2 regions of the Salinivibrio sp. AR647 genome follow, and region 1 is predicted to be linked to the other one. Evidence: riboswitches for the same ligand, from Rfam matches in the RefSeq annotation. Region 1 holds a riboswitch; the other holds the start of a gene.
What was found. A riboswitch is a leader RNA that binds a small molecule or an ion and turns the genes downstream of it on or off. The one in region 1 is predicted to bind lysine.
Positions count from the first base shown of each region.

Region 2: it holds a riboswitch for lysine, as region 1 does, so the genes downstream of both, BZG76_RS03580 (Na+/H+ antiporter NhaC family protein) here and lysC (lysine-sensitive aspartokinase 3) in region 1, are expected to answer to the same signal.

Region 1 covers NZ_MUFE01000001.1:354,734-371,331, reverse strand. The annotation lists tRNA gene BZG76_RS01705 (tRNA-Thr) at 1-48, shown strand, start outside; rRNA gene rrf (5S ribosomal RNA) at 56-171, shown strand; gene metA (homoserine O-acetyltransferase MetA) at 424-1,371, shown strand; gene BZG76_RS01690 (cation:proton antiporter) at 1,412-2,704, opposite strand; gene metH (methionine synthase) at 2,887-6,546, shown strand; gene lysC (lysine-sensitive aspartokinase 3) at 6,585-7,961, opposite strand; lysine riboswitch at 8,061-8,248, opposite strand; gene BZG76_RS01675 (pyridoxal-phosphate-dependent aminotransferase family protein) at 8,446-9,579, shown strand; gene BZG76_RS01670 (Wzy polymerase domain-containing protein) at 9,576-11,246, opposite strand; gene uvrA (excinuclease ABC subunit UvrA) at 11,246-14,071, opposite strand; gene galU (UTP--glucose-1-phosphate uridylyltransferase GalU) at 14,214-15,074, opposite strand; gene BZG76_RS01655 (acetyltransferase) at 15,339-16,295, opposite strand; gene BZG76_RS01650 (LuxR C-terminal-related transcriptional regulator) at 16,359-16,598, opposite strand, start outside.
Region 2 covers NZ_MUFE01000002.1:222,050-238,647, forward strand. The annotation lists gene minC (septum site-determining protein MinC) at 1-109, opposite strand, end outside; gene BZG76_RS03565 (YcgL domain-containing protein) at 378-653, shown strand; gene BZG76_RS03570 (lytic murein transglycosylase) at 664-1,635, shown strand; gene BZG76_RS03575 (H-NS family histone-like protein) at 1,694-2,119, opposite strand; lysine riboswitch at 2,401-2,582, shown strand; gene BZG76_RS03580 (Na+/H+ antiporter NhaC family protein) at 2,671-4,254, shown strand; gene BZG76_RS03585 (thymidine kinase) at 4,365-4,946, shown strand; gene cspD (cold shock domain-containing protein CspD) at 5,034-5,255, opposite strand; gene clpS (ATP-dependent Clp protease adapter ClpS) at 6,082-6,402, shown strand; gene clpA (ATP-dependent Clp protease ATP-binding subunit ClpA) at 6,448-8,703, shown strand; gene infA (translation initiation factor IF-1) at 8,798-9,016, opposite strand; gene BZG76_RS03615 (arginyltransferase) at 9,146-9,871, opposite strand; gene aat (leucyl/phenylalanyl-tRNA--protein transferase) at 9,868-10,581, opposite strand; gene cydC (heme ABC transporter ATP-binding protein/permease CydC) at 10,597-12,315, opposite strand; gene cydD (heme ABC transporter permease/ATP-binding protein CydD) at 12,308-14,077, opposite strand; gene trxB (thioredoxin-disulfide reductase) at 14,155-15,114, opposite strand; gene ald (alanine dehydrogenase) at 15,234-16,358, opposite strand; gene lrp (leucine-responsive transcriptional regulator Lrp) at 16,525-16,598, shown strand, end outside.

The DNA.
Region 1 (16,598 bases):
CCCTTGGTAAGGGTGAGGTCGGCAGTTCAAATCTGCCTATCAGCACCAGAATTTTCTTGGCGGCCATAGCGTAACGGCACCACCTGAACCCATGCCGAACTCAGAAGTGAAACGTTGCTGCGCCGATGGTAGTGTGGGGTCTCCCCATGTGAGAGTAGGTCACTGCCAAGAGCTTATTTTAAGCCCTCCGCATTCGCGGAGGGCTTTTTCGTTTATAGTGTTTTTTAAAATACCTCATTCCTTTCTTATATCCCCGACTGCCCCATTTTTACCTCACCTTTTTGTTTGGTGTTGTTACCCTTTCACTATTCTTACTTATTCGGGCATCTCTGGGCGTTGATTATTGCTTGAGCTTCATGGGTCACTGGGGTATGTTATTAGATATCTGGACGTCTAAACATCTTAAATCTTCAGGAGGCAGTGATGCCGATAAAAATCCCGGATCAGCTCCCCGCCACCAATATTTTGCGTCGAGAAAACATTTTCGTTATGTCGCAGACGCGTGCGGTGAGCCAAAACATTCGCCCATTGAAGGTGTTGTTACTCAACTTAATGCCCAAAAAAATTGAGACCGAGACGCAATTTATGCGCTTGCTCTCTAATAGCCCTTTACAGGTTGATGTCGAGCTTTTACGTATTGATAACCGACCCAGTAAAAACACGCCAACGGAACACTTAGACACCTTCTATCGCCAGTTTGAAGCCGTGCGTGAACGCAACTTTGATGGTCTTATCGTCACCGGGGCACCATTGGGCTTGGTGCAGTTTGAAGATGTGATTTACTGGGAGCATTTGCAAGATGTGATGAATTGGGCGCATCAGCATGTTACGTCTACCCTTTACGTTTGCTGGGCGGCTCAAGCGGGTTTAAAGCTTCTTTACGATTTACCCAAAAAAACGCGCAAAGAGAAGTTATCTGGCGTCTATCAGCACCAGGTAAATGAAGCACTGGCTACGCATCCTTTATTGCGGGGGTTTGATGATAGCTTTCTCGCCCCTCACTCGCGGTACGCTGACTTTTCACCAAGCTTTCTTGACGAACACACGGATCTCGATATTCTCGCCACCTCAGCACAAGCGGGCACTTACTTGGCGGCGACCAAGGATAAACGTAATGTGTTTGTGACAGGTCATCCCGAATATGACTCACATACGCTGCATCATGAATACCATCGCGATCTTGAAGAAGGGATGGAGCCTGTCGTCCCGATTAACTATTATCCTGATGATGATCCGTCTCAACCCCCCTATGTGAGTTGGCGGAGTCATGGGCACTTACTCTTTGCCAATTGGTTGAACTATTGTGTCTATCAGCTGACGCCGTTTAATCTGGCTGAATTTTCACAATCTAACTTTACGCTCGACGAATAGCAAAAAGGCGCCTAATTGGCGCCTTGTTGAGAAAGAGTGTTTATACACGGGGATTATCGATTTTCTCTTGAGCGGCATTGGCTTTATCAACCATTCCTGTCATGGTCGATCCTTGTACGAGAATAGAGAAAACCACCACCGCATAAGTCATGATTAAAATCAGTTCACGGACGTCGATATTCTTCTCAGGGACGACCATCACACCAGCCGGCACTGCCATGGCCATGGCAAGGGCTAACCCACCTCTTAGGCCTCCCCAACTCAAAATACGAACGGCCCAAGGGTTGTATTGACGAAAGCGATTGAAGCCGAAATAGCAGGCTTTCACACTGAGATAACGAGCGAACAGTACAACGGGTACAACTGCGGCCATAATGATCCAGTCTTCCTTATGGAAGCTAATCTGTAACAGGCTGACCCCGATCAACAAGAACAGTAAGCTATTCAAAAACTCATCGACCAATTCCCAAAAATGGTCCAGATGATCCTCACTCTCTTTGGAGAAGCCAATAAAGCGAGTCCAGTTACCGATCATAATGCCAGATACTACCATCGCCAGTGGCCCGGAAACATGCAACATATCGGCGAGCACATACCCCGCGCTAGGAATAGCCAATGTCAGTAGCAGTTCCATGGAATGGTCATTGGTCGCGCAGATCAAACGGTGAAACAGGTAACCCAATATCAGACCGTATAAAATCCCACCGATAGCTTCTTGTAAGAACAATGCGATCGTACCACCGAGTGTCGGCTCGCTGTCGCCAAACGCCAAGGTAAAAAGCGTCACGAAAATAACAATCCCGACCCCGTCGTTAAACAGTGACTCTCCCTCGATTTGGGTGGTGATCCGCCTAGGTGCCTGTAGCCGCTTAACAATGGCCAACACCGCGATGGGATCGGTTGGAGAAATCAGCGCCCCAAACAATAAACAATAGATAAAATCAAAAGGAATGCCGATCAGTTGGAAGACGCCCCAAATACCGGCACCAACCAGCGAGACAGAGACCAACAGGCCGCCGAGGACGAGGGTGGTGATTTCCCATTTTTGATCAGAGAAATGGGGAAGCTTGACACCAATACCGCCCGCGAATAAAAGGAAACCGAGTACGCCTTTGAGTAAAAAGGCATCAAAGTGGATATCGGTCAATATTTGCTCCGCCATCGCCTTTAACGGAATGGCTTGGTATTGACCGGCGATCACGATCAAAAGAGAAAGGAGTAGAGAGCTTGCAGTGATCGCGATAGTCGTTTGTACTCGGCTGATTTTACTATTAATAAAGGCGATAAAGATGGCAGCAGCAGCCATGAAACTGAGGATTGCGTAGGTAGACATGCAGCTTCCTAGTACGACGAGGAATGAAAGAGTTACAAAATATTAATAGAAATTGCGCTCAAAACGAACAGCTGAATTGAAATAGATCAAAATTAATCGATATTTATAGACGTCTAGATTTCCAAAATGGCTGTGGTAGGATAAAACTATCGCAATCAGGATGGTGATATCACGGGGTAAGAATGGATCGATTAACACAGCGTCTCTCTAAGTGTATTTTGGTGATCGATGGCGGTATGGGCACCATGATCCAAGGCTTAGGACTCGGCGAAGCCGATTACCGCGGCGCACGCTTTAAAGACTGGCATTGTGATGTGAAAGGTAACAATGACCTTTTGGTACTGACGCAGCCTGAAAAAATAGCAGCGTTACACAGCGACTATCTGGCCGCGGGCGCGGACATCATAGAAACCAATACGTTCAACGCGACCCAGATAGCCATGGCCGATTACGACATGCAGGCCATCAGTGCGGAGATAAATTTAGCTGCTGCGCGTCTTGCTCGCGACGTGGCTGACCACTGGACGGCGAAAACCCCAGAAAAACCACGCTTTGTTGCTGGGGTTCTCGGACCCACGAATCGCACTTGCTCTATCTCTCCAGATGTGAACGATCCTGGCTTTCGTAATGTCACCTTTGATCAATTAGTTGAGGGGTATGCGGAGTCCACTGAGGCGTTGATGGATGGTGGTGTTGATCTCATCATGTTGGAAACCATCTTTGATACCTTGAACGCGAAAGCCTGTGCCTTTGCTGTTGAAAAAGTCTTTGATGCCCGAGGTGTGCGCTTACCCATTATGATCTCTGGCACCATCACCGATGCGTCTGGTCGTACGCTCTCTGGGCAAACCACCGCGGCGTTTTATCACTCTTTACGCCACGTCGAACCGCTTTCTTTTGGTTTGAACTGTGCGCTGGGGCCAGCCGAATTGCGTCAGTACGTCAAAGAGCTCAGTGAGATCTGCGAAGGATTTGTTTCGGTTCATCCCAATGCCGGTTTACCCAATGCGTTTGGCGAATACGATCTCTCGCCTGAAGACATGGCAAAACATATCGACGAATGGGCCGCTTCTGGCTTTATTAACCTGGTGGGTGGGTGCTGTGGTACCACACCTGAGCATATTCAAGCGATCAGCGAAGTGGTGGCGAAACATGCCCCCCGTGCGCGCCCCTCTCAGTCTGTGGCATGTCGACTATCAGGGCTAGAACCGCTGACTATTAATGCTGAAAGCCTGTTCGTGAACGTGGGGGAGCGCACTAATGTCACTGGGTCGGCGCGTTTTAAGCGTTTAATCGTCGAAGAACAATACGACGAAGCGCTTGAGGTGGCGTTGCAGCAAGTGGAAAACGGGGCGCAAATCATCGATATCAATATGGATGAAGGCATGTTGGATGCACAGCAAGCCATGGTACGTTTTCTCAATCTGTGTGCGGCTGAGCCCGATATTGCTCGGGTACCGGTGATGATTGACTCCTCAAAGTGGGAGATCATTGAAGCCGGACTGAAGTGTATCCAAGGTAAAGGGATTGTGAACTCAATTTCTCTTAAAGAGGGGGAAGCCGCGTTTATTCAACAAGCCCACTTAGTCCGTCGATACGGTGCCGCTGTGATTGTGATGGCGTTTGATGAGCAAGGCCAGGCTGATACACGTGAACGTAAAGTCGAGATTTGCACGCGCGCGTATCACCTGCTGGTTGATCAAGTCGGCTTCCCGCCGGAAGACATTATCTTTGATCCTAATATCTTCGCGGTGGCCACCGGCATTGATGAGCATAATAACTACGCGGTCGACTTCATCAACGCGGTCGCAGATATCAAACAAACCCTGCCGCATGCCATGATTTCAGGTGGCGTGTCTAACGTGTCTTTTTCGTTTCGCGGAAACAACCCAGTGCGTGAGGCGATCCATGCGGTGTTTCTCTACCATTGCATTAAAAACGGTATGGATATGGGCATCGTCAATGCTGGCCAGTTAGCCATTTATGATGATTTGCCTGAATCGCTGCGTGTGGCGGTGGAAGATGTGGTGCTTAACAAAGACGATGGCGCCACGGAACGTTTACTGGCGTTGGCGGACAGCTACCGCGACCGCGGTGAAAACGAAGTGGCAGAAACCGCGGAGTGGCGCAGTTGGCCAGTGGATAAACGGCTTGAACATGCACTGGTTAAAGGCATTACCGAATTTATTGTTGAAGATACTGAGCTAGCTCGAGCGGCGGCGAGTAAACCGTTGGAAGTGATAGAAGGCCCACTAATGGCGGGCATGAATGTGGTGGGAGACTTATTTGGCGAAGGTAAGATGTTCCTGCCGCAAGTGGTGAAGTCGGCGCGGGTGATGAAACAAGCCGTGGCCTATCTTGAACCTTACATCAACGCTGAAAAGCAACAAGGGCAGACCAATGGCAAGATCTTACTTGCCACGGTAAAAGGCGACGTGCATGACATTGGCAAAAACATTGTCGGCGTAGTGCTGCAATGCAATAACTTCGAGATTATTGATCTCGGTGTGATGGTGCCGACCGATAAAATCCTGTCAGTGGCGCGCGAGGAGCAAGTCGACATTATTGGTTTGTCAGGCCTTATCACGCCGTCGTTGGATGAAATGGTGAATGTCGCCAAAGAAATGGAAAGGCAAGGGTTTGATATTCCGCTATTGATTGGGGGGGCGACCACATCCAAAGCGCATACCGCGGTGAAAATAGAGCAGCACTACCAGGCTCCTGTGGTGTATGTGTCGAATGCGTCACGTGCCGTTGGCGTTTGTGCATCGCTATTATCGCCGGCTCAATATCCGGACTTTGTCGCGCGCTTACAAAAAGAGTATGTGTCAGTACGAGAGCAGCACCAACGCAAGACACCCCGCACTCCGCCTGTCACCCTGGACGCGGCAAGGGCAAACAAATGGCAAACCGATTGGGCCCATTACACGCCGCCCCAGCCGGCGAGGCCGGGCGTCCATGTTTACGATGATGTCTCGATAGCGACATTACGTCAGTATATCGATTGGACCCCTTTCTTTATGACCTGGTCCCTGAGCGGCAAATTCCCAGCGATTTTAGACCACGAGCTGGTGGGTGAAGAAGCACGCCGTTTGTATGAAGACGCTAATGGTTGGCTCGACCGGTTTGAGCACGAAGGATTGATCGCCGCAAAAGGGGTGTGTGGTGTCTTTCCTGCCAACAGCCTAGAGGACGATATAGAGGTGTATACTGACACATCACGGCAAACGGTGGGCACGGTACTGAACCATTTACGTCAGCAAACCAAAAAGCCACGCGGCGCCAATTATTGCTTGTCGGACTTTATCGCGCCGAAAACCAGTGGTCAGCCTGATTGGATTGGTGCGTTTGCGGTGACAGGCGGCATTGGCGAGTATGCCTTGGCGGAAAGTTATAAAGTTGTAGGGGATGATTACAACGCGATCATGATCCAAGCGGTCGCCGATCGATTAGCAGAAGCCTTTGCAGAATACCTGCACCAGCAAATTCGGATCTCATTGTGGGGCTATGCGCCCAATGAGACGCTCGATAACGACGCCTTGATCCGGGAGCAATACCAAGGGATCCGGCCGGCTCCGGGTTATGCTGCCTGCCCTGAGCACAGCGAGAAAGGAAAAATTTGGCAGTTGCTCTCGGTAGAAGCGCATACGGGCATGACACTCACCGAAAGCTATGCCATGTGGCCAGGCGCATCTGTGTCGGGGTGGTACTTCTCACATCCTGAATCACGCTACTTTGCGGTGGCTAAGATTCAAGATGATCAACGTGACAGTTATGCGGCGCGCAAAGAGTGGAGCAGCAAAGACGCGGAAAAATGGCTCGGGCCAAACTTAAACGCCTAATGAAAAAAGACCAGCACATCACATGTGCTGGCCTTTTTTTACTCAAATAAGTCAGCGTGTAACCGCTGTACGACATGGGTCGCGTCGTGATCGTCGACCACCACACAGACATTGTGATTGCTGGCACCATAGCAAATCATGCGCAGTTTATATTGAGCAAGCGCACTAAATACCGGCGCTGTCGCGCCCGGTGTGTGATTCATCTCGTTACCGATCAGCGCAACAACCGCTAGATTCGCACAGATCTCTACCTGACATAACTGCGTGAGCTCGGCGATGGCAGCCTCCGGCAGCTGCGGTGCGTCACCCTGGGTATGGGTTTGATCCAGCGTCAGAGAGACACTGACCTCCGAGGTCGTGATTAAATCAACTGAGATTTCAAAGCGCGCCAAGATCTCAAACACCTTGGCCAAAAAACCACAAGCATGAAACATGTTTAAGCTGGTCAGTGTCACCATGGTCTGGTTGCGCCTGAGGGCCACGGCACGAAAGAGCGGCGCTGAGTGCGCTTGCTCACGGATCCAGGTACCGCCTTGTTCGGGGGCTCTCGCCGCGCCGACAAATACCGGGATATGCTGGCGTACCGCGGGCACTAACGTCGATGGATGGAGGATCTTGGCACCAAAGGTAGCCATTTCCGAGGCTTCGCTAAAGCTAATTTCACTAATCGGACGAGCACGATCAGTCACTCGTGGATCGGTGGTATAAATCCCGGGGACATCGGTCCAGATGGCCAAACTTTCTGCTCCGATCGCCTCGGCGAATAGCGCGGCACTGTAGTCACTGCCGCCACGGCCTAAGGTGGTGGTATGCCCGTTCGCATCAGCACCGATAAACCCTTGCGTGACCACTAAGTGCGTCGCTAAGCGGGGGAGTAATTGGTTCTGGCACTGAATCTTGGTTTGTTGTCGATCCGGTTGGGCACAGCCGAAGTGACTATCGGTGCGCAATAACGCTCGCGCATCGGCCCTCACCGTGGCCATGCCTCGGCTATTGAGCAAGTGAGTAAAAATATAGGTTGAGATGAGCTCACCACAAGCGACCAACGCATCCGTTAACGCTGTACTGGGAGCAGATGCTGCGGTATTTGCATAGTCGGCAATCGTTTGGTGCCAGTCATCGACTGCTGTTTGCGTGTCCTGGCAAGCGGGAAGCGCGTTTAATATCACTTGGTGGATAGCGGTGATGGCAACCAGTTTGTCTTGACGGACTTGTGGGTCGTTGATCCCTTGTGCCAGTGCAACCAAGTGATTGGTGACGCCTGCGCACGCACTGATCACCACAAAGCGGGTATGTGGGTTTTGCTCGATAACATCAGCGCTTTGTTGCATGGCATCGATAGTGCCAACGCTCGTCCCGCCAAACTTAGCGACTGAAATCGGTGGTAATGGGTTCACGTCCTTTTCCCCTCTCATCATACAAATGGGTCTAATTCATTATGGGGAACATCAGAAGTCACATCGTGACCGCGGTAGGGACCGCAAAAAAGAAGGAAGAGCAAACGGCAGGCATGGACTGCCAGAAGCGCTCCACCTGTCTTCCTGTAGGGATGACAAGTGACAGCCTGAAGGATTCAGCCTCCTAGGCCGGCAGCGTTTCGCCCCCAAGCTTACGCCACCTCGGCATTGTCTCCCCTGATTATCATACCTTGGAGTGGGGCTCCGCATGATAACTGCCTGAGAAATGCACCTCTTCTGCATGTTCAGTCCCGGGTTGGTTATCCCGTGAACAGCATTTACATTACGGGCGAGATGACAGGGTGTCAACAGCCTTTTGGTCACGATCAGTGCCTTGGCAAAATTGTCCAGCGATCACACAGTTCACATGCCAGGCAATAGGGATATGGCGAAAAAATATGCTATAACGGTCATCTGTGTGTACCAACAACAAGGAAAGGTTATGGCACGTTCAATTTCCGAGATTCAATCTTTTCAGCCCGTGGCTCGCACGTTAATGGGCCCGGGCCCCTCTGATATTTATCCTGCAGTGCTACAGGCACTCAGCCGTCCGACTGTCGGACACCTTGACCCTTTGTTTATCGCGATGATGGATGAAGTCAAACAACTGCTTCAATATGCGTTTCAAACCGACAACCCTTTTACCCTGGCGATTTCGGCGCCAGGCAGTGCCGGGATGGAAGCTTGCTTTGTCAACTTAGTTGAACCGGGTGAAAAAGTGATTGTCTGTCGCAATGGTGTGTTTGGCGATCGTATGCGGGAAAATGTCGAGCGTTGCGGCGCAACAGCAGTGATGGTCGACGATGCCTGGGGTGCCCCTGTTAGTCCAGAAAACGTTGAGGCTGCGTTGAAAGCCCATCCGGATGCCAGCACGCTTGCGTTTGTCCATGCTGAAACCTCAACCGGCGCTTGTTCGGATGCGCAAACACTGGCGAGATTGGCGCGGGAGCACGGTTGCTTAACCATTGTCGACGCCGTGACTTCACTCGGTGGCGTGCCATTGAAAGTCGATGAGTGGCAGCTCGATGCCGTGTATTCCGGTAGCCAAAAATGTTTGTCATGTGTCCCTGGCTTATCGCCTGTCACCTTCTCACCGCGTGCTGTGGCTAAAATGCAATCGCGAACCCACAAGGTACAAAGTTGGTTTCTCGATCAAAGCCTGGTGCTTGGTTATTGGAGCGGAGAAGGGAAACGCAGCTATCACCATACCGCGCCGGTCAATAGTTTGTATGCCTTGCATGAGTCGTTATTGCGGCTCTATCAAGAAGGGCTTGAGCATGCATGGCAACGTCATCAAGACATGCATCAACACCTCAAAGCAGGGCTGGATGAGCTCGGTATCACTTTTGTGGTTGATCAGCCTTACCGTTTGCCGCAGCTTAACGCGGTCACTATTCCGGATGGCGTGGACGATGCGGCAGTACGTCAGCACCTGCTCACGACCTATAACCTCGAAATTGGTGCCGGCTTAGGCGATCTCGCCGGTAAAGCGTGGCGCATTGGCTTAATGGGCTACGGGGCACGGCATGAGAATGTGGCGCTGTGTCTGAAAGCGTTAGAAAACGCGTTACGTTAAGGCGTTAAGGTATCGGGCAAGGTATGGCGAGTGGTCCATACTTTGCTTGCTTGCGGGTATAAATAGCGCGCTTCTTGTTGAATATCGCGTGCGCGTTGATGATCACCAATTTGTAACGCAACCTGATACGCATGCTGATAGCCCGAAAAGCGTGGGCGTTGCGCGACTTGACGCAGTAAATCATCCAAATGCTGGTGGCGTGCTACGTCAGATAAGTGCGCCAAATTCGCTTGAAAGTGACGGTCTTGTTGCGCGCGGTGCAGTTTTTGCTGCCACCATGGGTGTTGCTGATACAAGGTAAAACGCTGCGAACTTAATAAGGAATCACGCAGATAGCGATTGGCGAGGTAAACGGATGACAAGCTCAGTAAGGTGACGAGCACCAGCGCCATGATCACACTACGGCTCGCGACACGCTGACTATAACGGTGTGAAAACACGGGATAACGACGATATCGACTGGTTAAGTTGTCTAACCAATACAACCAAATCAATAACAATACCCCGTTAAACCACTGTGTGCCACTGGCTGGATAAATCATCAGGCCGGTCAGTGGTGGCAATACTAAGGCGATCAATATTCTACGTGTTCCTGACGGTGCACGTAGAATACGAAGTGTTAGCGCGGCTAACACCACAAGATAGCCGCAGGCGACAACGAGCCCCCCTTCAAGGAGCCACAGGATTAAAGCACTGGGTAAGGTCACCGGGCCGGAATGATTCGGTTGTGAGGCAGACAGTAATAGCAACGTTGACTGACCATTGCCCATGCCCACTCCAAAAAATGGCGTCATTTGCCATTGCTGCCACGCCAGCATCAGTGCGCGCTGATCGTCGGCGGTGAGCCAGTGCCAGTTGTCTTGACCACTGAGACCAAATACCGCCAAAAATGCCCCTGCCGAGATAGCGATCATCCACATACGATGCTGGCGTCGCGAGGCAAAGCGGGCTAAATACACTTGTTGTAAGCCAATCGCACACAGGGCGAATAGCAACAGTAAGGGTTGCTCTTGCATCGCCAATATCGGAATCAACACGAGCGGTGTTAACGCGAGTAAGCCTTGGCTAACCGGGTGGCGATATCGACCACTGGGCTCTCTGGCCAAAATGTAGGCGGCGAGCGTGACTCCGGTTAACAATAAGGTGTGAGTCACGGCTGGAGGGAGGTGAGGGACCCATTGATCAAACATAAAGGGTGCCATGCCCGGCGGAGGCTGGTTCCCTAATACCGACAATACCGCTAACCAGGAGGCCAACAATAAGACGACCAGTAGTTTTTGTCGTTGGGCGTGATTAAAAATAAACTGCTGTAGGGCTGAGAAAAAGCCAAAGCTTAGCGCTAAAACGATGAGCGCATAGCCACTATTGTGGCCCAGTGCCTGCGGATAAAAATAGGGCATCATCGCCAAGCCGGTCGCAAGTGCCAATGTGCCGGTCAGCCGATTGGCTCGCCATGTGTGTTGACGGATAACCTCCAAACTGGCGAACCCAAGCGCAAATGCCAAGGTGAGTAATGATAGCGCCGCCGCCGGGTGACGTATGCCTACCAGCGGCAGAGCAACCGAGTAAAGAGGCAGACAAATCAGCCACAATACCGTTAAGGTCACCAAAAAGGGCACCGTCAACGGCTTGCGTATGACACGACTAGGCGGCAGCACTAACGTCATTATCGCTCCAACATTGGCTTGAGGAAGTGGGCCGTGTGGCTGCCGACCACATCGATAATCGATTCCGGTGTGCCTTGGGCGATAATTTCACCCCCGCCATTGCCGCCCTCAGGCCCCAGATCGATGATCCAGTCGGCCGTCTTGATCACATCTAAATTATGTTCAATAACCACAATAGTATTCCCTTGCTCACGTAGGCGGTGGAGAACATTGAGCAGTTGTTGAATATCATGAAAGTGTAACCCTGTGGTTGGCTCATCAAGAATATATAAGGTTTTACCGGTATCGCGTTTGGACAGCTCTCGGGCTAACTTCACCCGTTGCGCTTCACCACCAGACAGGGTCGTCGCCGCTTGGCCTAGGCGCACATAGCTCAAGCCAACATCCATCAAGGTTTGCAGCTTACGCTTAATGGCTGGCACTGCATCAAAGAATTCACGCGCGTCTTCCACTGTCATTGCCAGGACTTCATCGATGGTTTTGCCTTTATAGCGTACTTCAAGTGTCTCGCGGTTGTAGCGTTTGCCCTTACACACATCACAAGGGACATACACATCCGGCAAAAAGTGCATTTCTACTTTGATGACCCCATCGCCTTGACAGGCTTCACAGCGGCCACCGCGTACGTTAAAACTAAAGCGACCCACCTTGTAGCCTCGTGCCCGTGCTTCTTGTGTGCCGGCAAACAGTTCACGAATCGGGGTAAAGATCCCAGTGTAAGTGGCGGGGTTTGAGCGCGGCGTACGGCCAATGGGGCTTTGATCGATGTCGATAACCTTATCAAAGTGTCCTAGGCCATCAATCTCGGCATACGGCGCAGGATCCGCGGTCGTGGCACCGTTTAATTGCTGGTGGGCGACTTTAAAGAAGGTATCGTTGATGAGGGTTGATTTTCCAGATCCCGACACGCCCGTAACACAAGTGAGTAAGCCGACAGGTAAGTGCAGGTCCACATTTTTGAGGTTATTTCCGGTTGCACCTTTGAGCGTCAACATCTTGTTGGGATCGCGCGGTATCCGTTGTGCTGGCACCGCAATCGCTTGTTTGCCAGAAAGATACTGCCCGGTAAGTGAATGCTCACTGGCAAGAATATCGTCAAGGCTGCCTTCTGCCACGATCTCGCCGCCGTGCGCGCCCGCCCCTGGGCCTATATCGATAATGTAATCCGCGGCACGAATAGCGTCTTCATCATGTTCAACCACCATCACGGTATTGCCCAGATCGCGCAAGTGCTCCAAGGTATCCAGTAAGCGCGCGTTATCTCGTTGATGCAAGCCAATCGATGGTTCATCCAATACGTACATCACACCGACAAGGCCAGCACCAATTTGACTAGCGAGTCGAATGCGTTGGGCTTCTCCCCCGGATAAGGTATCGGCGCTACGTGACAAGTTAAGGTAATTGAGCCCGACATTGACCAAAAAGCGTAATCTGTCATGGATTTCTTTCATCACCTTTTCGGCGATTTTTGCACGTTGGCCGCTAAGCGACAGTTGTTCAAAGAAATCGAGCGCCTGCTGAATACTGAGCTCACAAATTTCTGGCAGATTACGGTTATCGATAAAAACATGTCGAGCTTCTTGACGTAAACGCGATCCACCGCAGCTGGCGCAGGGCTTAGTGGCAATATATTTGGCGAGTTCGTCGCGCACCGCATTAGACTCGGTATCGCGATAACGTCGCTCCATATTATTGAGGATCCCCTCGAACGGATGCTTACGTACGCGAATATCGCCACGATCGTTGACGTATTTAAACTCGATCTCTTTCGGCCCAGACCCATATAAAAGTATATCTTGCATGGTGCCGGAGAGATCTTGCCAGGGCGTTTCCAGATCAAAACCGTAATGCTCAGACAGTGAACGCAGCATTTGGAAGTAATAAAAGTTACGACGATCCCAGCCTCGGATCGCACCACCTGCGAGACTGACCGTAGGGTTTTGAATCACGCGTTTGCGATCAAAGTACTGCTGAACGCCTAACCCGTCACAGGTGCCACACGCACCGGCGGGATTATTAAATGAGAACAAGCGAGGCTCTAGCTCTTGCATGCTGTAACCACAATGGGGGCAGGCAAAGTTAGCAGAAAAAATGATTTCTTCACCGTCGCCGTCCATCCAGCTGATGACCGCACTGCCACCCGTGAGTTCGAGCGCGGTTTCAAAGGATTCAGCTAAACGTTGTTGTTGATCGTCGCGTACTTTAAATCGGTCAACCACCACTTCGATGGTGTGTTTTTTTTGCAGCTCCAGCGTGGGTGGATCGGACAGATCACACACCTCGCCGTTGATCCGCGCACGAATAAACCCTTGAGCAGCGAGGTTTTCAAGTGTTTTTACATGCTCACCTTTTCGGTTTTTGATAATCGGTGCCAGCAGCATTAATTTACTGCCTTCAGGCAGGGCCAACACTTTATCTACCATTTGGCTAATGGTTTGTGCCGCTAGGGTGACATCATGGGTGGGGCAGCGTGGCTCTCCCACTCGGGCGTACAGCAAACGCAGATAGTCATAGACTTCAGTGATGGTGCCAACGGTGGAGCGGGGATTATGTGATGTCGACTTTTGCTCAATCGAGATGGCGGGTGACAGCCCTTCGATATGGTCAACATCGGGTTTTTCCATCAAGGATAAAAATTGACGCGCATACGATGATAAAGACTCAACATAGCGACGTTGACCTTCGGCATACAAGGTATCGAAAGCGAGTGATGACTTCCCTGAGCCAGACAGGCCGGTGATGACAATTAGCTTATCACGGGGGATGGTCACGTTAATATTTTTGAGGTTGTGCGTACGCGCGCCTCTGACGTCGATATTGTCCATTATTATCCTACTACTCAATCAGCTCACTGGTTGGTCGTTGAGTATCGCACAGACACGACCATGACCAAACAAAAAGGCTGTATATTTACACAGCCTTTGCTCGTATCGAAAAAACCACTCGCGCCGGTGCACCTTGAGGCGATTACGGATTTTTGACGGTTGCCTCATCTTTGTTGCTGCTACCGAGGTAGTGATGCTGATAGCAGTGATTTGTGGCCTCAATAAAGCCCTCAACACTGCCACAATCAAAGCGCTCGCCTTTAAATTTATAGGCAAGCACACAGCCTGACTGCGCTTGTTTTAGCAAGGCATCGGTGATCTGCACCTCACCATTTTTACCTGGTGGGGTGTTTTCTAACAGATCAAAGATATCGGGCGTGAGAATATAACGGCCAATAATCGCAAGGTTGCTCGGTGCATTACCGGGATCGGGTTTTTCTACCATATTGTCTACGCGGAAAAGGTCATCTTTGATCTCTTGGCCCGCAATCACCCCGTATTTATGGGTTTCATCTTCTGGTACTTCTTCGACGGCGACAATGGAGCAGCGGAACTGATTGTAGAGCGCGACCATCTGGTTAAGCACGCCGTTGCCTGGATGAATACAAAGATCATCAGCAAGGACGACCGCAAAGGCCTCATCGCCGACCAGATCGCGCCCCGTGAGGATCGCGTGTCCTAACCCGCGCATTTCATGTTGGCGAACGTAAGTGAAGGAGGCTTTTTCTATCGTATTACGAATATCGTCCAGCAGTGCTTCTTTATTGGTGCCACTGATTTGATGTTCGAGCTCATAGTTTTTATCAAAATGGTCCATAATGGCATGTTTGCCGCGCCCTGTGACGATACACATACCATTGATGCCCGCTTCCAACGCTTCATCTACGCCATATTCAATCAGGGGTTTATTGACCACCGGCATCATTTCTTTCGGCATCGATTTGGTCGCCGGTAAAAAGCGGGTGCCATAGCCAGCCGCTGGGAACAGACATTTTTTAATCATCGTGGATCCTTTGTTTTATCGAGTCGCCATCAGCACGTTAGGCTGTATGTACGCCACTTACCGGCTTGCGAATAAGTAGCCACTCAGCATATATCTTATGAGGCAAAACGTTTTTTATAGAGCAACAGTTTGTTATGGAGCAACAGTTTGTTATAAAGCAATAGTTTGTTATCGAGCAATAGTTTGCTGGGTTACAGGCAGCGACGCAAGTCGTAAGCATACTCAGGGCGTGAGAGCGTGACGGCCTCGCTATTGCTGATCCCGCTATGGCGAAAAATGTGCCATAAACGCGGCGGTAAATGCCGATAAGGCGGTGGCAGGCAAGGCATTGATGCCCGCCGCGGCAGCCCGACCGCCACCGGTAGCAAATTGCTCTGCTAACTGTACCGCGCCAGAGGGACGATTTAACGGCGCGCGGATACTGACCATCCAATCACCGCTCGGCATCGGCGTCAGTACAGCATGCGCACTGTCGGGCGCCTGATTTGCCAGCTGATTGCCTAACATACCACTGATGCGACGCGCCCAAGCAGCATCCGGTAACAGATAAATTTTACCCCCATATCCAGTGGTTTCAGGCGCTAGCGCTTTCGCTTTATCACGGTCGCTTTGGTAGGCCTCTGCCAAGGTCGTTACAATGTCCGGATAAGCGCGCATAAAGGCATCGGGGGTATCAAAGCCACACAGATGCCGATATAAGATGGCAGGAGGCATGATCAGATCATCCAGGCTGGCGCCATAGCTATTGTAATTAAGACAGTGGCCAAGCTGTTCAAGCCGATCACGTTGGCTGGCTGCTATTTGTGACTGGTGGGCGAGGGCGTTAGCGGTGCGATGGAGATTATCGCCATAGGCACCAACCAGCGCCCATTCTCGATATTGACCGTGCAAAAGTTTATCAATAATTAAGGCGGTGCAGGTGTTCGCGCTGGTATGAATGTGGGCGTGAAGCAAAGGCGATTGAGGCACGGCGCCGCTTTGGTGGTGATCGGCATAAAAAACCTGGGTGCCGGAGGCGAGCAAAGCGTCAAGAGCAGCTTGATTTTTGGCCATGGAGAGATCCATCACTGTGACCTGCTCAGTGGCCAGGGGAACCTGCTTTAACAGTGCAATATCACGTTTTACCCCGGTGATCAGCGTATTGGCTTCAGGGTAGGCAAGACGCCATTGCACCAATGCCGCTAGGCCGTCTGCATCGCCATTAAATACATCGAAAGCCATCCTACAACGTCCTTTTTGGCTAAGAATCACACCATGGTAACGCGGGGACAGCTGCGGTCCAAGTTACCCATTGACCTCGTCATTATCGACTGGACCTTCTTGTCCGGTAAAGCCAATTAATGAGGCGTTATTTTTCGCCCAGAACACGGCTTGGACACGGTTTTTGACGTTGATTTTCTTAAACACGTTATACAGATGCGATTTGACTGTGTGCTCACTCACCGCTAAGGCATTGGCGATATCTTGATTTGAGGCACCTGTGACCAAATGATGCAAAATCTGCTGTTCACGGTTAGTCAACAC
Region 2 (16,598 bases), on a different contig from region 1:
GAGTGACCTTCTCGGCCAGCACATCAGCCGCCGCGGCGAAGTTATCGTCAACAAGATGGAGGACGGATAGGGTGAAAGTAGAGCCTTTCAACTCCGGTTGTTTAAGCATGTGATTCGATCCCGGTTCTGTCGTTAAAACACGAGTCAGACGCGCATTATCAGACGTTGAATAGCATGGTATATTCACAGCACGGATGCGGCAAGCAAGGTTTGCTTTTCGAGTCAGATTTCTCGTTTTAATGATGTTTTTTAGCTTTATAGTGAGAAACCACCGCAAATACGTGTTTTGATACACTTTGCGGTAAAGTTTAACAAACCTTTGCCCGAGGATGACAATTTATCGCCTGTTTTATGGCATGCTCGTGAGGACTTTTGAGATGTATTGCGCAATTTATCGAAGCAAAAAGAAAGAAGGCACCTATCTTTATCTTGCAGAGAAAGATAAATTCGATGATGTGCCAGAGGCGCTGATGAACAGCTTTGGGCAACCAGAGTTCGCAATGATGATTGACTTAGACAAGCGTGAAAAGCTTGCGGTGGTCAATATCACCAAGGTAAAGCAAAGCCTGCAAGAGGAGGGGTTTTTTGTACAGCTGCCCCCACCTCCGGACGTAGCGCTGCAGGCTATTCGTAACAGAAACGAAAAACTGTAAAAGGAAGACTATGCGCAAAGGTATGATTTCAGCCTGTATGGCGGCTGCATTAATCGTTAGCCCAGTGATGGCCAAGCCAGGATTTGAACAATATGTGGCCTCATTAAAAGATGAAGCTCGTGAGGCAGGGATTAGCGATGCATTGCTCGAGCGAGCGTTTGACGGGATTGAATATCATGAACGTGCGGTAAGCTCAGATCGAAATCAACCTGAGCGGCGCCTTACTTTAGACGAGTATATTCCCCGTGCGGTACCAGACTGGAAAGTGGCGCAAGCGAAAAAGCTCTACAATCAGCATTATGACGCATTAAAAAAAGTGGGTGAACAATACCAGGTGCAACCACGTTTTATTGTTGCCCTGTGGGGCGTTGAAAGTAACTTTGGTAAGCTCCAAGGCAGTTATAATGTGATTGAGGCATTGTCGACATTGGCATTTGATGGCCGTCGAGAAGCTTTTTTCCGTAAAGAAACCATGGCAGCACTGACAATATTACAGCAAGGTCATATTGCCCCCGAAGACATGAAAGGATCATGGGCGGGAGCAATGGGGCAATCTCAGTTTATGCCCAGTTCGTTTATTAATTATGCTGTGGATGGCAACCAAGATGGTAAAAAGGATATTTGGCAAACGGAGGCCGATGTTTTTGCATCGGCAGCGAATTATCTGAAACAAGCTGGTTGGGATGATACCTACACATGGGGTCGGCAAGTTCAAGTTCCAGAACAGCTTGATCGGTCTCTACTCGGTACCGGAGCAGACAAGGGCTTATTGTTAAGTGACTGGCAGACGAAAGGCGTAAGACGCATGAACGGCCAAGCGTTACCCAAGGTCGACATCAAAGCATGGCTCATTCAGCCTGATGATGAAAAGGGGAGAGCGTATTTGGTCTACAATAATTATCAAAGCTTATTGAAGTGGAACCGCTCGCATTACTTTGCTCTGGCGGTTAGTCATTTAGCCGATAGAATTAAATTTGATTGATACCCTATAACAAAAAAAGAGGCCTTGGCCTCTTTTTTCTTTTTCCTTGGTAAAAAGTTTATGCTTCTTGACCAGGGATGAGGAAATCGTCGAGTGTTGCAGAACCACTTTCCGTCGCTTCGCGAATAACCTTAGGCATACGGCCTTGACCTGTCCATGTTTTATGTGAACCGTCATTATCAGTATATTGGTATTTAGCTGGACGTGCTGCGCGCTTTCCTGGTGTTTTCGCTTTAGTGCTGCCACCTAATAGCTTCATGAGCTCTTCTGGCTCAATGCCATCGGCCACTAACATTTCGCGGTATTTCTCTAGCTTTTCTAAACGCTCTTGTTCTTTTGCTTCTTCTTCGCGATCAATTTCTTTACGCTCTTCAACCACAGTATGTAGTTTCTCTAACGCTTCGTTTAGTTGCTCGGTTGACATCTCTTTGGCAAGAGCGCGTAAGCTACGCAGGTTGAGTAACGCTTTCATTGCATCAGACATTATTGGTTCCTGTTTAATTTATTTGTTAATAGAAGGATGATAGCAGTATAAATGAAATATACAATATTACATATATTAATACGCCACATTGTTCATTATTTGCAAGTTATTCGCAATCCTAGCGTATAGTTTTAGTGGCGTTTTGATTCTTGTGTCTAAAAAAATAGAATGCGCGTCGTTTATCATTGGCATGGAAAAGGAATAGAACGCCTGACAACGAGCCGATGATTTTTCAAACATAAACAGTTGCGATAGTGAGCACGATGTGTAGAATGCACTTCGCTTAACGTAGAGGTGCGTTGTTTATGAGTCATGCGCAAGAGGGTGATACCGATGAGGGCGCATAAAAGGAAACAATGCCGAAGCCAATCAGATCATCACACCGATTGAGCTGGGGCTGTTACCGAATAGGAGCAGCACTGCCATAGTACTTAGAAACACACTATGGAGCGCTACTGTATGTAGGAGGCAAGTTGTTTGCCGTGTAATACCACGCCTTACCGTCTTCGTTTCTGCAGTAGATCTCCAACCACCTGGTTGATATTGAGATCATGAACTTAACAGACTTTTCTTCATCCGCTTTATCACTGCTTCCTCCGTTGCTGGCCTTGGGTCTTGCGATTGCAACTCGACGTGTCTTATTGTCGTTGGGTATGGGGATAATCCTTGGCACCGTATTACTGACGGATTTTTCACTTGTGCCCGCTAGTCAGTATTTACTGGACGTGATCACTGGCTTATTTATCGCTGATGGCGGTTTAAACAGCTGGAACTTGAGTATCCTCGCCTTTTTAATATTATTGGGCATGATTACCGCGTTATTATCCTTATCGGGGGGGACGCGCGCGTTTGCGAATTGGGCACAAAGCCGGATTAAGAGTAAACGTGGTGCGAAGTTACTGGCTGCTTTTCTTGGGGTATTCATCTTTGTTGATGATTACTTTAATAGCTTAGCGGTAGGGGCCGTTTCTCGCCCAGTCACGGATCGTTTTCATGTTTCACGGGCAAAACTTGCCTATATTCTCGACTCGACAGCGGCGCCTATGTGTGTGATTACACCGGCCTCCAGCTGGGGAGCCTATATCATTACCGTTATTGGCTCTATCTTGGTTGCGCATGGTGTTACCGATTACACCGCACTGGGTGCGTTTGTCATCATGATTCCGATGAACTTTTATGCCATTTTTGCGCTGCTGTTAGTGTTTGCCGTGGTCTGGTTTCAGCTTGATATTGGCCCCATGCGCCAATTTGAATACCAAGCAAAAAAAGGCAGCCGATTAGGTGATGAAAGCGAACATTGTGCTGATATTTGCGATGATTTAGGCATCGAAGAAAGTGAAAATGGCAGTGTAGCGGATCTGGTGGCTCCGATAGTCGTGCTAGTGATCGCCACGATTAGCGCCATGCTTTACACCGGTGCGCAATCTTTAGCCGCTGATCATCATGCATTCTCTATCCTGGGAGCGTTTGAGAATACCGACGTCGGCATGTCATTACTGTGGGGCGGACTGGCCGGCCTGTTTGTTGCGCTAGTGATGACGGTTAAACAAGGCATTGCTAAGCCCGATATTGCGAAGACGTTATGGGTCGGCGCTAAATCAATGTTTGGTGCGATTCTTATATTGCTATTTGCTTGGTCGATTGGCCATATCATTGGTGATTTACAAACGGGTAAATATTTATCCTCGTTAGTACAAGGTAACCTACCTGCTCAATTGTTACCTGTGGTTTTATTTTTATTGGCGGCAGTGATGGCATTCGCCACGGGCACGTCGTGGGGCACATTTGGTATTATGCTCCCGATTGCGGGGGATCTTGCGGCAGCGACGGATATTGCGCTGATGTTGCCGATGCTGTCTGCGGTATTAGCCGGTGCTGTATTTGGCGATCATTGTTCTCCTATCTCAGATACCACTATTTTATCCTCAACAGGGGCGCGCTGTGGGCATATTGACCACGTCGCCACGCAGCTACCTTATGCAATCGGGGGCGCAGTCGTTGCGACATTTGGCTTCTTAGTGCTTGGCTTTACCGCCTCTTTGTTATGGTCATTAGCCGCGTCGACGCTGGCGTTCATTCTTTTGTGCTCGGGGTTACTTTGGCTTAAAAAGCGGCCCTGTCAATTGAAAGGATAGTCCTTCAAGCCCCGCATAAACGGGGCTTTTCTTTTTCTGCGGGTTCGGTAGCATGCCGGTGTATTGAATGATGTTGGCCCTGAAGTAGGGCGTTACGTGTAGAGACAGTTATGGCCCAGTTATATTTTTACTATTCGGCAATGAATGCCGGTAAATCGACCACCTTGTTGCAATCTGCGTTCAATTATCAAGAGCGTGGGATGCAGCCTTTACTGTTCACCGCCGCGATCGATAATCGCTACGGGCAAGGTAAAATAAGTTCACGTATAGGCCTGGACGCGGATGCACATCTGTATGACAACCAAACGTCGTTGTTTGAGCATGTGGCGGCCATTTTATCTCAGGACAAAGTCGACTGTTTGTTAATTGACGAGAGCCAGTTTTTAACCAAGCAGCAAGTACTGGAACTGACCGATGTCGTGGATAAATTGCGGATCCCTGTCCTATGTTATGGTTTGCGTACCGATTTTCGTGGTGAATTGTTTGAAGGGTCACAGTACTTACTCGCGTGGGCTGACAAATTGGTGGAGCTTAAAACTGTGTGTCATTGTGGGCGTAAAGCCAGTCGTGTCATTCGGCAAGACACTGAAGGCAACGCGATTGCAGATGGCGATCAGGTTGTGATTGGGGGCAATGAACGTTATGTGTCTGTTTGTCGTCGCCACTACAAGCAGATGCTCGGACTGCTCTGAGCAATGGAACCTGTGTGACACACTGAAAAGACAAAAAAGGCGAGCAACAGCTCGCCTTTTCTTCAATTTGGCCGATCGGGGTCAGTGCTATTTCACTGCCTCTTGATCGACTGGCACAATTTGGCTGGCATGGTAGCCTTTGGGTCCTTCCTCGACTTCGTAGCTGACGGTTTGCCCCGCTTTTAATGTCTTATATCCATCCATTTGAATCGTAGAGTAGTGAGCGAATACGTCTCCTTCCCCTTCTCCTGGACAAATAAAGCCAAATCCTTTTGCATTGTTAAACCATTTTACTGTACCAGTTTCCATGCGACACATCCTTCTTGCATCAAACTTTGCATACCTCGTGATAAACGCCTTGTCACCTTCTGGTTAGCCTTGAGCTTGGGATTCCCCCTGGCGCAGACTGACCGAAGCCAGCTTGGTCATTTACCTACCACACAATCCACTTTAGTAGATACTTTTAGGCAGTCAAGCGCTGGCTATAACATATAACAAGAATGTAATAATAAATCGAAAAAGTGTGAGGGAGTGACGATAATTCATTAAAGAACAGACATGTCATTTGCATGAATGTCGGACTGTTATCGATGCTTTTTCGCTCTTGATAAGTGTTGTTTTTATGGTTTGTTTTATATAACACATTGTTTAATAACATTTTGTTTGAGAGTTTTGTTTTTTGTTGTGATTTGACGTTGTTTGCCGGCGCGGTATCGCGTTTACGAATGCGTGTTAGCGCCAAATGCGTAAACATGAAGGTTTATTGAATAATTGTAAGAAGAAAGAACACAGGATAAGCGAACATATGATCCTGCTTGCGTGGTGATAGCCCATCGGGTAGGTGTATGTCTGCCTTTTTTTTTGTGCACGCATACAGGCACCCGGTTGGTAACACATTTTCATGGGCTTTGGCATAGTCAGTGAACGAATTTGCGTGTTTCACCCTATATATATGTGCAACGATAAAGCACTACCATGATTAACAATTGCTCAGACAAACGATGTTCGCATTGAAAAGGTTGCTGGAATACAATCTGTAGCTTAACTTTAAAGACAGGTGGACGGGATTCGTGGATGGCAGTGCTGCCCCGCCACACAATGAGCCTTGATACCCTAACAATGCATTGAAGTGGTTATGAGTAATTGGAATCAATGGGGTTTGCCTGACGCAGAGCTTGAGGCGTCAGAAAAAACTAAGTTACAACCGCCATCGATGTACAAGGTGGTGCTCAACAATGATGACTACACTCCCATGGAGTTTGTTATCGAAGTGCTCCAGACGTTTTTTGCCATGGATGTGGACAAAGCGACACAAGTCATGCTGGCGGTGCACTATGAAGGAAAAGCGGTCTGCGGTGTGTTTACTGCCGAGGTCGCTGAAACGAAAGTGGCACAGGTAATGATGTATGCCAAAGAGCATGGCCATCCGCTACTGTGCACGATGGAGAAAGCGTAAGCTGCTTCATCACGCTTTAGCGCGGTTTTTGAGGGAGGTGCCTTTATGCTTAACAAAGAACTTGAAGCAAGTTTGAACGGCGCGTTTGCACGTGCGCGTGAAAAACGCCACGAATTTATGACGGTGGAGCACCTGCTTCTCGCGTTAATCGAAAATGCGGCGGCGCATGAAGCGCTGGTGGCATGCCGAGCTGATCTGGAGGCGCTACGCAAAGAACTCGACGCGTTTATTGAACAAACCACACCGCTGATCCCGGCGGATGATGAGTCGCGAGAAACACAACCCACGTTGAGCTTCCAGCGCGTCTTGCAACGGGCCGTGTTCCATGTTCAGTCATCGGGGCGCAGCGAAGTCAGTGGTGCGAACGTGCTTGTCGCTATCTTCAGTGAGCAAGAGTCGCATGCGGCTTATTTATTGAAGAAAAATGATGTCAGCCGCTTAGACGTGGTGAACTATATCTCCCACGGCACCACCAAAGACGACAGTGAAGATCTTCCCAGTAGCGATATGGGGACAGAAGAAGCGGGCGCCGACCCAGGTGAAGATCGCTTAGAAAACTTTGCTACCAACCTAAACCAGTTGGCGCGCGTCGGTGGCATAGATCCCTTGATTGGTCGTGACAAAGAGCTAGAGCGAACCATTCAGGTGCTGTGCCGTCGTCGCAAGAACAATCCATTGCTGGTGGGGGAAGCCGGCGTGGGTAAAACAGCGATTGCCGAAGGGCTGGCGTGGCGCATTGTCGAAGGCCAAGTGCCCGATGTCATTAAAGACTGCGTCATCTATTCGCTAGATATTGGCTCGCTCTTGGCGGGGACCAAGTATCGCGGTGATTTCGAGAAACGCTTTAAATCAATTTTAAAGCAGCTTGAGAAAGAAGATCATGCCGTACTTTTCATTGATGAGATCCACACTATCATTGGCGCGGGTGCGGCAAGTGGCGGCCAAGTCGATGCTGCAAACTTGATCAAGCCGCTACTGAGCAGCGGTAAGTTACGTTGTATTGGTTCGACAACCTACCAAGAGTACGGCTCTATCTTTGAGAAAGAGCGTGCATTGGCGCGTCGCTTCCAAAAAATTGATGTGTTGGAGCCGTCTATCGACGATACCACCAAGATCTTGATGGGCTTGAAACCGAAATACGAAGCTCATCATGAAGTGCGGTATACCAACAAAGCGATTCGTGCGGCGGTTGAGTTGTCGGCAAAATACATCAATGAGCGCCACCTTCCTGACAAGGCGATTGACGTGATTGATGAAGCGGGCGCGCGATGCCGAATGGCACCTGCGAGTAAGCGTAAAAAAACCGTCAACGTGCCTGATGTTGAAACCATGATTGCAAAAATGGCACGGATCCCGGAGAAGTCGATTTCTTCTTCCGATAAAGATGTGCTGCAGTCGCTAGACGACAAACTTAAGATGTTGGTGTTTGGGCAAGATACTGCGATCACGGCATTGTCAGAGGCGATTAAACTCAGTCGTGCCGGCTTGGGTGATGATAACAAACCCGTGGGGTCGTTCTTGTTTGCTGGGCCAACAGGTGTGGGCAAAACAGAGGTGACCGTGCAGCTTGCGCGTGCCATGGGCATTGAACTCCAACGTTTTGATATGTCCGAATACATGGAACGTCACACCGTCAGCCGCTTGATTGGTGCACCTCCAGGTTATGTTGGCTACGATCAAGGCGGCCTGCTGACGGATGCGGTGATTAAGCATCCTTACAGTGTGGTGCTGCTTGATGAGATCGAGAAAGCGCATCCTGACGTGTTTAACTTGTTACTCCAAGTCATGGATAATGGCACACTGACTGACAACAATGGCCGCAAAGCCGATTTCCGTAATGTTATCTTGGTGATGACAACCAACGCCGGGGTGGCGGAAACGGTACGTAAGTCCATCGGTTTGATTCAGCAGGATCACAGCCATGATGCAATGTCGGAAATTAAAAAGGTATTTTCACCTGAGTTCCGTAATCGTCTCGACAATATCATCTGGTTCAATCACTTGGATGAGCAAGTCATCTTGCAAGTGGTGGATAAATTTATTGTTGAGCTGCAAGCGCAACTGGATGCTAAAGGTGTTTCACTCGAAGTGACATCGGAAGCCAAACAGTGGTTGGCAGAAGAGGGCTACGATAAGTCGATGGGTGCGCGACCGATGGGGCGTGTGATTCAAGATAATCTGAAAAAACCATTAGCGAACGAACTGCTCTTTGGTTGTTTGATCAATGGAGGAACGGTTCGAGTGGTATTGAAAAACAACCGCTTGGACTTCCAGTTCAGTGATCAAATGGAGCCAGCGTAACGGCAGTTGCTCACGTAAGTGTTCATTAAAGCAAGCGTTCACCAAAAGCAAAACCCGGCCTGAGAGCCGGGTTTTTTTGACCGCGTTCGGAGGATTAACGCGAACGGAAAACGATGCGACCTTTCGACAAATCGTAAGGGGTCATTTCAACAGTGACTTTGTCGCCGGTCAGGATGCGGATGTAGTGCTTACGCATCTTGCCTGAAATGTGGGCAGTCACCACGTGACCGTTTTCTAGTTCTACGCGGAACATAGTGTTAGGCAGCGTATCCAATACGGTGCCTTGCATTTCAATTACGTCTTCTTTTGCCATTGAATCCTCTTAGGCTTATTCTGATAGCCAATTTTTTGACCGACAGATAATGCCTCTATTCTGAAAGTCTGTAAAGTTCGGGTGCGAATTTTACCCTGTTGGAGCGCACCTTGCTAGAAAAAATAGCGACTATTGCGGAATAACTGGCCAGGAAAAGGCCCGCCACTGCTGATTAATAAAGCGTTGGTGGGGATAATAGTCCGCTTTATAGCGCATCGCGGCGCAGGCATCGATTTGATAGCCCAAATACAGCCAAGGTAACTGCATCGATTTTGCCAGCTGGAGTTGCGCTTGAATACTCACACGTCCTAATGAAAATCGGTGCTGGGGGTCAAAAAACGTATACAAGGCACTAAGGCCGTCATCCACCACATCGCTCACCGCCACGGCGATCAAGCGTGAACGCTGTTCTTCATTTTGGTACAGATGAATAAAGCGCGGGGTTAGCCAATCACTATGGATAAAATCTAAGAAGTCTTGCCGTTTGGCCGGGTACATGTTGCCCTCTGAGTGACGGGCGGTAATATAGCGGTCATACAACTCGAACCAGTGGTCATCTAACTGGCCACTGACGTGCATAGTGAGGCGCTTGAGCTGGCTGCGATGCCGCTTTTGACTTTTTGATGGGCGGTAATGGTCGACATCGACTCTCAACGCTTGGCAAGCCTGACAAGAAGGGCAATGAGGACGGTAGATGAGATGACCGCTTCGCCGAAAGCCTGCCGCTAACAGCGCGCCATAACGTTCGCGTTGATGGTATTCTGGAGACATCACCACCGCGAGTTGCTCAGTTTGATCAGTAAGATACTGGCAATCAGCGCCTGGTGTGACACCAACTTGGATTCCAACACTCATGTTATTCTCCAATCGGCAAGATGTTGCGGTGGGTAGCCATCAGCAATAGGGCGGTCACGATGTGCGTGAAGCGCGTCGATAAACGTATGACGTGACCAAGGTTGCGCACCTAATGACGCTAAATGCGGTGTCATCATTTGGCAATCAATATATTGCCCTCCTTGGTGAGCAAAATATTGGCTGAATTGCCTCAGCGCGAATTTAGACCCATTCGTTGTGCTTGAAAACATGGACTCACCGCAGAAAATGGCCCCCACCGACACACCGTATAATCCGCCGACTAATGTATTGCCTTGCCATACTTCCACGCTGTGGGCATCACCTTGATGATGAAGCTGGCAATAGGCCGCTTGCATTTCGTGCGTGATCCAAGTTTGCTCCGGCCCTCGAATCTCGGCACAGATAGCAATAACGCGCTCAAAGGCCTGATTCAAGGTAACCGTCATTCCGGACTTTCTCGCTGCTTTTTGTAAGCTTCTGCTGGCGTGAAACTCGGTTGGCTGAATGATGGCCCGCTCACTGGGTGACCACCATAACAGCGGGTCATCTTCACCAAACCACGGGAAAATCCCATTGCGATACGCAGACATTAGCCGAGCAGGGCTAAGATCCCCCCCGATGGCAAGCAAGCCATCGGGATGATCTAGCGCCTCGGTGACGGGAGGAAAACGAACGTCATCTTGCGCTAAAGGAGGCAAATAGAGGGTCATCGTGTGCTCTCTGATTTACAGCCGATGCATCAATTGTGCATAGCGTCCATTGGCATCGATCAATGACTGATGCGTGCCTTGTTCAATAATCTGACCGGCATCCATTAAGCAGACAGTGTCCATCTGCTCCAAGCCAACAAGACGATGGGTAATGATCACCACTGTTTTATCTTGGCAATGGGTTTTCAATAAAGACAGGATTTCGGCTTCAGTTTGCACATCTAAGCCTTCTGTCGGTTCATCTAAGAGCATAATCGGGGCCGAATGCAATAAACCACGCGCGATACCTAAACGACGGCGCTCACCGCCTGATAACTGGCGTCCACCATCGCCTAGCCAGGTGTCTAAGCCTTGCCCTTCTAATAGGCGCGCTAAGCCGACCTGCGTCAATGCCTGAGATAATGCCGAGTCTGAGGCATTTGGACGGGCGAGAATGAGATTATCGCGGAGTGAGCCGTTAAAGAGATCAACCCGTTGCGTCACCACAGACATAGCATCACGTAACCTAGACTCATCCCACTCGCTCAACGGAACGCCATCGAGTGTAATTTGCCCCTGAGTCGGATCCCATGCACGCGTCAGCAAGCTCATAAGGGTCGACTTACCACAACCTGTACGACCTAATAGCGCGACGGTTTGCCCTGCTGTGATGTCCAGCGAGACCCTTGATACCGCCTCTTGTGCCGCCCCAGGGTATTGATAGCTCACCTTATTCAAGCCAATTGATCCTATTACCGGTCCTTTGTGGCCATCGAGAGGGAAAGGAACACTGGGTGGGCGTTCTGTGATGGCGTTGAGTCGTTTTGCGGCCGTGAGCGTTTTGCCTAAATACTGGAAAGCTGCCGTAATCGGCATCATCAGCTCAAAGCTTGCCATGGTCGTAAACGCTACCATGGCGATGAGGGGGCCTGGCGCACGATCGCCAACGCCATCGGCTGCCAGCCAAATCATCAAGACTAACGTGAGTCCGGTGGCTGCGATTAGCACGGCGTTAGCCCACCCTGTGATACGGGCCATATTCGCTTGCGCATTGAGCATCGCTTGTTCGCTGTCGTCAATGCGCGCACGATATCGCTCACGAGCGCCAAATAAGGCCAGTTCTGCATGGCCTTGCAGCCAATCTAGCAGGGCAACGCGGGTTGCGGCATTTTGTTCTAGTTGATCTCGGCCCTGATCCTTGCCCAGACGATAGAAAACGATAGGTAGACTGACAAGCAGTACCAGCAAACTCAGACCCAAGGCAATACCAAGCGTCGGATCAAACCAGCCCAAGAATAAGCTCACGGCTAATACGCCCAGTACACCCACAATCATGGGGCTAATAAGGCGTAGATAAACATGATCCATGGCGTCGACATCCGCCACCATGCGGTTAAGCAAATCACCATCACGCATATTCAGACGATGGTCGGGGACTAACGGCGCCAATTTACGGAAAAACGACACGCGGAGATCAGCAAGCAACTTGAAAGTAGCGTTATGGCTGACCACACGTTCCGCCCAGCGACCAAAGGTGCGCCCAATAGAAAACCCACGCACGCCCGCGGCTGGCAACATATAGTTAAAGGTGGCGATGCCTGCGATACCGGCCACTGCCGCTGCGGCAATGAACCAGCCAGAGAGAGTGAGCAAGCCAATGGCGGCAAATAAAGTGGCAAACGCGAGGACAATGCCCAAACTTAAGCCAAACCAATGACGTTTATACAAGCGTAGATACGGCAGGAGTTCACGCATCAAGATTTCTCCTATCGGCTGAAGCCAGCATCTCTGCCAGCGGCCCTGTGTGCGCTAATTGATGATACTGGCCTTGTTGAACCAGCTTTCCGTCGGCCATCAACCAGACTTGATCACTGTTAGCCAGTGCATCTAGACGGTGAGAGACCTGGATGCAGGTTTTAGCTTGAGTGGCAGCGTGTAAGCTTTCAATGACCAGCTTTTCACTGTGTGCATCCAGGCTCGCAGTCGGTTCATCTAGCACCCATAACGCACCGTCTTGCAACAAGGCGCGTGCGACAGCGACACGCTGCGCTTGGCCGACGGATAAGCCGCCATTGCGATCACCGACGGCGTGCGCAAGGCCATTTTTTAACCGCATCACGAATTCATCCACATAGGCTTGTGTCATCACCTGGTTAATCGTTTCTGGACTCGCATCGGGGTTGGCGAGCGCGATATTATCGCGAATACTGCCATGGAACAGTTGTGGATTTTGTCCCACCCAGCTAATGGCTTGTCGCCAATGCGAAAGTGCCAGCTCACTGCGTTCACAGCCATTAATGGTCAATCTACCTCGGTAGGGAAGAAAGCCGAGTAACGCATTGAGTAAGCTAGATTTTCCGGCGCCACTCACGCCAACCAGTGCGATATGTTCACCGGGCTTAATATGAAAATTCATGGGACCGGCGAGTACCTGGCCATCTGGGCTGAGCACTTCGAGATCCTCGGCAGTGATGGTGACCGTGGCCAAGTCGGGAGTTGCTTCTCCTTGCGTGCCTGTATCAGGCTCAGCGTTTAAAAATGTGACAATCGATTCAGCAGCCCCAATCGCTTGCGCTTTGGCATGATAAAAGGTACCGAGATCGCGAAGCGGTTGGTAAAACTCCGGTGCCAGCACCAGCACAAACAAGCCGGTAAAGAGCGAAATAGGCGCACCATAATGACCAAAGTCAAGCTCACCGATAAAACTAAAACCAAAATACACCGCCACAACCGCAATCGAAATCGCCGTAAAAAACTCAAGCACCGCAGAAGATAGGAACGCGAGACGTAATACTTCCATCGTTCGTTGACGGAACGTATGTGACGCCAGGTGTAACTGATCGGCTTCGGCATCAACGCGATTAAATAGTTTTAGTGTGGGTAGGCCACGTAAACGATCGTAAAAATAGCCGGATAAACGCTGCAGTGCTTTAAAATTCTTGCGGTTAGCATCGGCAGCTTTCATCCCGACCAGTGCCATAAACAGGGGAACCAGCGGTGCTGTGATTAAAAAGATCAGCCCAGATGCCCAATTGATTGGAAACACGACGACTAAAATCACTAAGGGGATCAAGACTGCGATCGCCATTTGGGGTAAGTAACGAGCGAAAAAGTCCTGTAACTCCTCAACCTGCTCAAGGATCAGGCTTGCCCAGCTCCCCGCGGGTCGCCCTTGAATACTCACAGGTCCAAGCGCATGAAGTCGGTTGAGTATTAACTGGCGGATGTGTTGCCGAATGACCTCACCACAGCGATAGCCAGTTTTTTCTTTGGCCCAACTACACCCAGCACGGGCTAAAACAACGCCGACCAATGTGAGAAAACTTGGCAGTAAGGCGTATTTATCGGTTTGCTCAATAATCAGTTGATGCAGCAGGTGGGCAAGAAGTGCTGCTTGGGCAATCAAAAGCACACCAGAGAGGAGTGCAATGCTAATCGTCGCAACTAACCAGGGTTTGGCTAACGTGCTCTGCGACTTGAGCCATTGGGTTAGCGCCCGCTGTTTAGATTTATCCATATCATCTTATTATTCTATCAAAGCCTGCCAACAGGCTGGGCAGGCCATCGAATGATAGCCTGCATGAGCGCGAGAAATTACTGATTCGCGAGTGCGTCGAGATAACGCTCGGCATCTAGAGCCGCCATACAGCCGGTCCCTGCAGAGGTAATCGCTTGACGGTATACGTGGTCCATGACATCACCAGCCGCAAATACGCCTTCGACGCTTGTCTGGGTTGCATTGCCACTTAGGCCTGATTCAACCTGGATATAGCCGTTTTCCATTTTCAGCTGGTCAGCAAAGATGTCTGTGTTAGGTTTATGGCCAATCGCAACAAAAACACCCATCACATCAAGGGTTTCAGTCTCATCGCTTTGTGTGTCTTTTAAGCGCGCTTGTGTCACGCCCATTTCATCGCCCAACACTTCATCCAATACCCGGTTAGTGTGCAGGACAATATTACCGTTCTTCACTTTGTCCATCATACGATCGACCAGAATTTTCTCAGCACGGAAGGTATCGCGACGATGGACAACATGCACTTCAGAGGCGATGTTAGAAAGGTATAAGGCTTCTTCGACTGCCGTATTACCGCCACCAATTACCGCCACTTTTTGGTTGCGATAGAAAAAGCCATCACAGGTCGCACAGGCGGATACGCCACGTCCCTTGAACGCGTCTTCAGACGGTAAGCCAAGGTATTGCGCAGACGCTCCCGTCGAAATAATCAAGGCATCGCAAGTGAACTCGCCGTTGTCGCCTTTTAGGCGGAAAGGGCGTGAGGATAAATCCACGTCATTGATGTGATCAAAAATAATCTCGGTATCGAATTTTTCTGCGTGGGCTTTCATGCGATCCATTAATGCGGGACCGGTCAGTCCTTCCGGATCGCCAGGCCAGTTTTCAACATCCGTGGTGGTGGTCAGCTGACCCCCTTGTTGCATGCCTGTTACCATAACAGGGTTTAAATTGGCACGAGCCGCGTAAACAGCCGCGGTGTAGCCCGCTGGGCCTGAACCAAGAATCAATAGGTTCGCATGCTTAATGTTACTCATTCACGTCTCCGAGCAGGAAAGAGGTTCGTTTTTTTGAATGGAGTGATTGTAGGTAAATTGGAAGGCTAAAGAAAGGGCACCGTGATGGTGCCCTCTATTTCTATCATTGATATTGCCGATTAATGGGCTGACTTCAACGCATCCAGGGCATCAACGTATGGAAGATCAAAGCCTTCGGCCACTTCTTTGATGGTAACGTGGCCACTGATCACGTTAAGACCGTTACGCAAGTGCTCATCTTGAACTAAAGCATCGCGATATCCCTTGTTCGCCAGCTTCACAATGTAGGGCAGTGTTGCGTTATTTAAGGCAACCGTCGAGGTGCGCGCGACAGCGCCAGGCATGTTTGCCACACAGTAGTGGACAACATCATCAACGATGTAGGTTGGGTCAGCGTGGGTCGTTGCATGTGAGGTCGCGAAACAGCCACCTTGGTCGATAGCGACATCGACAACCGCAGCGCCTGGTTTCATTCGCTTGATATGGTCTTCGTTGACCAGTTTCGGTGCAGCAGCACCTGGGATAAGGACAGCACCGATAACTAAATCAGCGTTAAGTACGTGCTGGTCTAATGTTTCCTCGGTTGAGTAGACGACTTTGGCGCGGCCTTGGAATTCTTCGTCCAAGCGACGCAATGTATCGACATTTTTATCCAAAATAGTGACGTCAGCTCGGAGGCCAACTGCCATGCGCGCGGCGTTTGAGCCAACCACGCCACCGCCAAGTACGACGATTTTAGCGGGTTCGACACCAGGAACACCACTGAGCAGCATGCCCGAACCGCCGTGTGATTTTTCTAACGCTTGTGCACCTGCTTGAATAGACATACGGCCGGCGACTTCAGACATTGGCGCTAATAGTGGCAATCGACCTTTAGAATCTGTTACCGTTTCATAGGCAATGCAGATAGCTTTACTTTTAATTAAGTCTTCTGTTTGCGGAAAATCTGGTGCAAGATGCAAATAGGTGAACAAAATCTGTCCTTCGCGCAGCATGGCACGCTCGACAGCTTGCGGTTCTTTGACCTTGACGATCATGTCTGCTTTCGCAAATACGTCAGCGGCGGCAGGGAGAATGGATGCCCCAGCGGCTTTATAGTCATCGTCAGAGAAACCAATACCGTTACCTGCATTGGTTTCAACATAGACTGAGTGGCCGTGAGAAATAAGCTCACGGACACTTGCTGGAACCATACCCACGCGGTACTCATGGTTCTTGATTTCTTTTGGAACGCCAATGATCATGCTGTCACCTCTTGTTTATTTAGTGTTATCGGCTGGCTTGTTATTGAAATTGTCAATTTTCAGGCTAGTATAAAGGCAATAAACCAGCATTTGATGCTAAAGATTGTTTAGATGTTATTTAATTTGGTATATCTTTTTGCAAGGAAGTAACAAGGTGGAATAAAAAATGGTAGATACCAAAAACAAGCCCTCCAAGGAATTGGACCGTATTGACCGCAACATCCTAAATGAGCTCCAAAA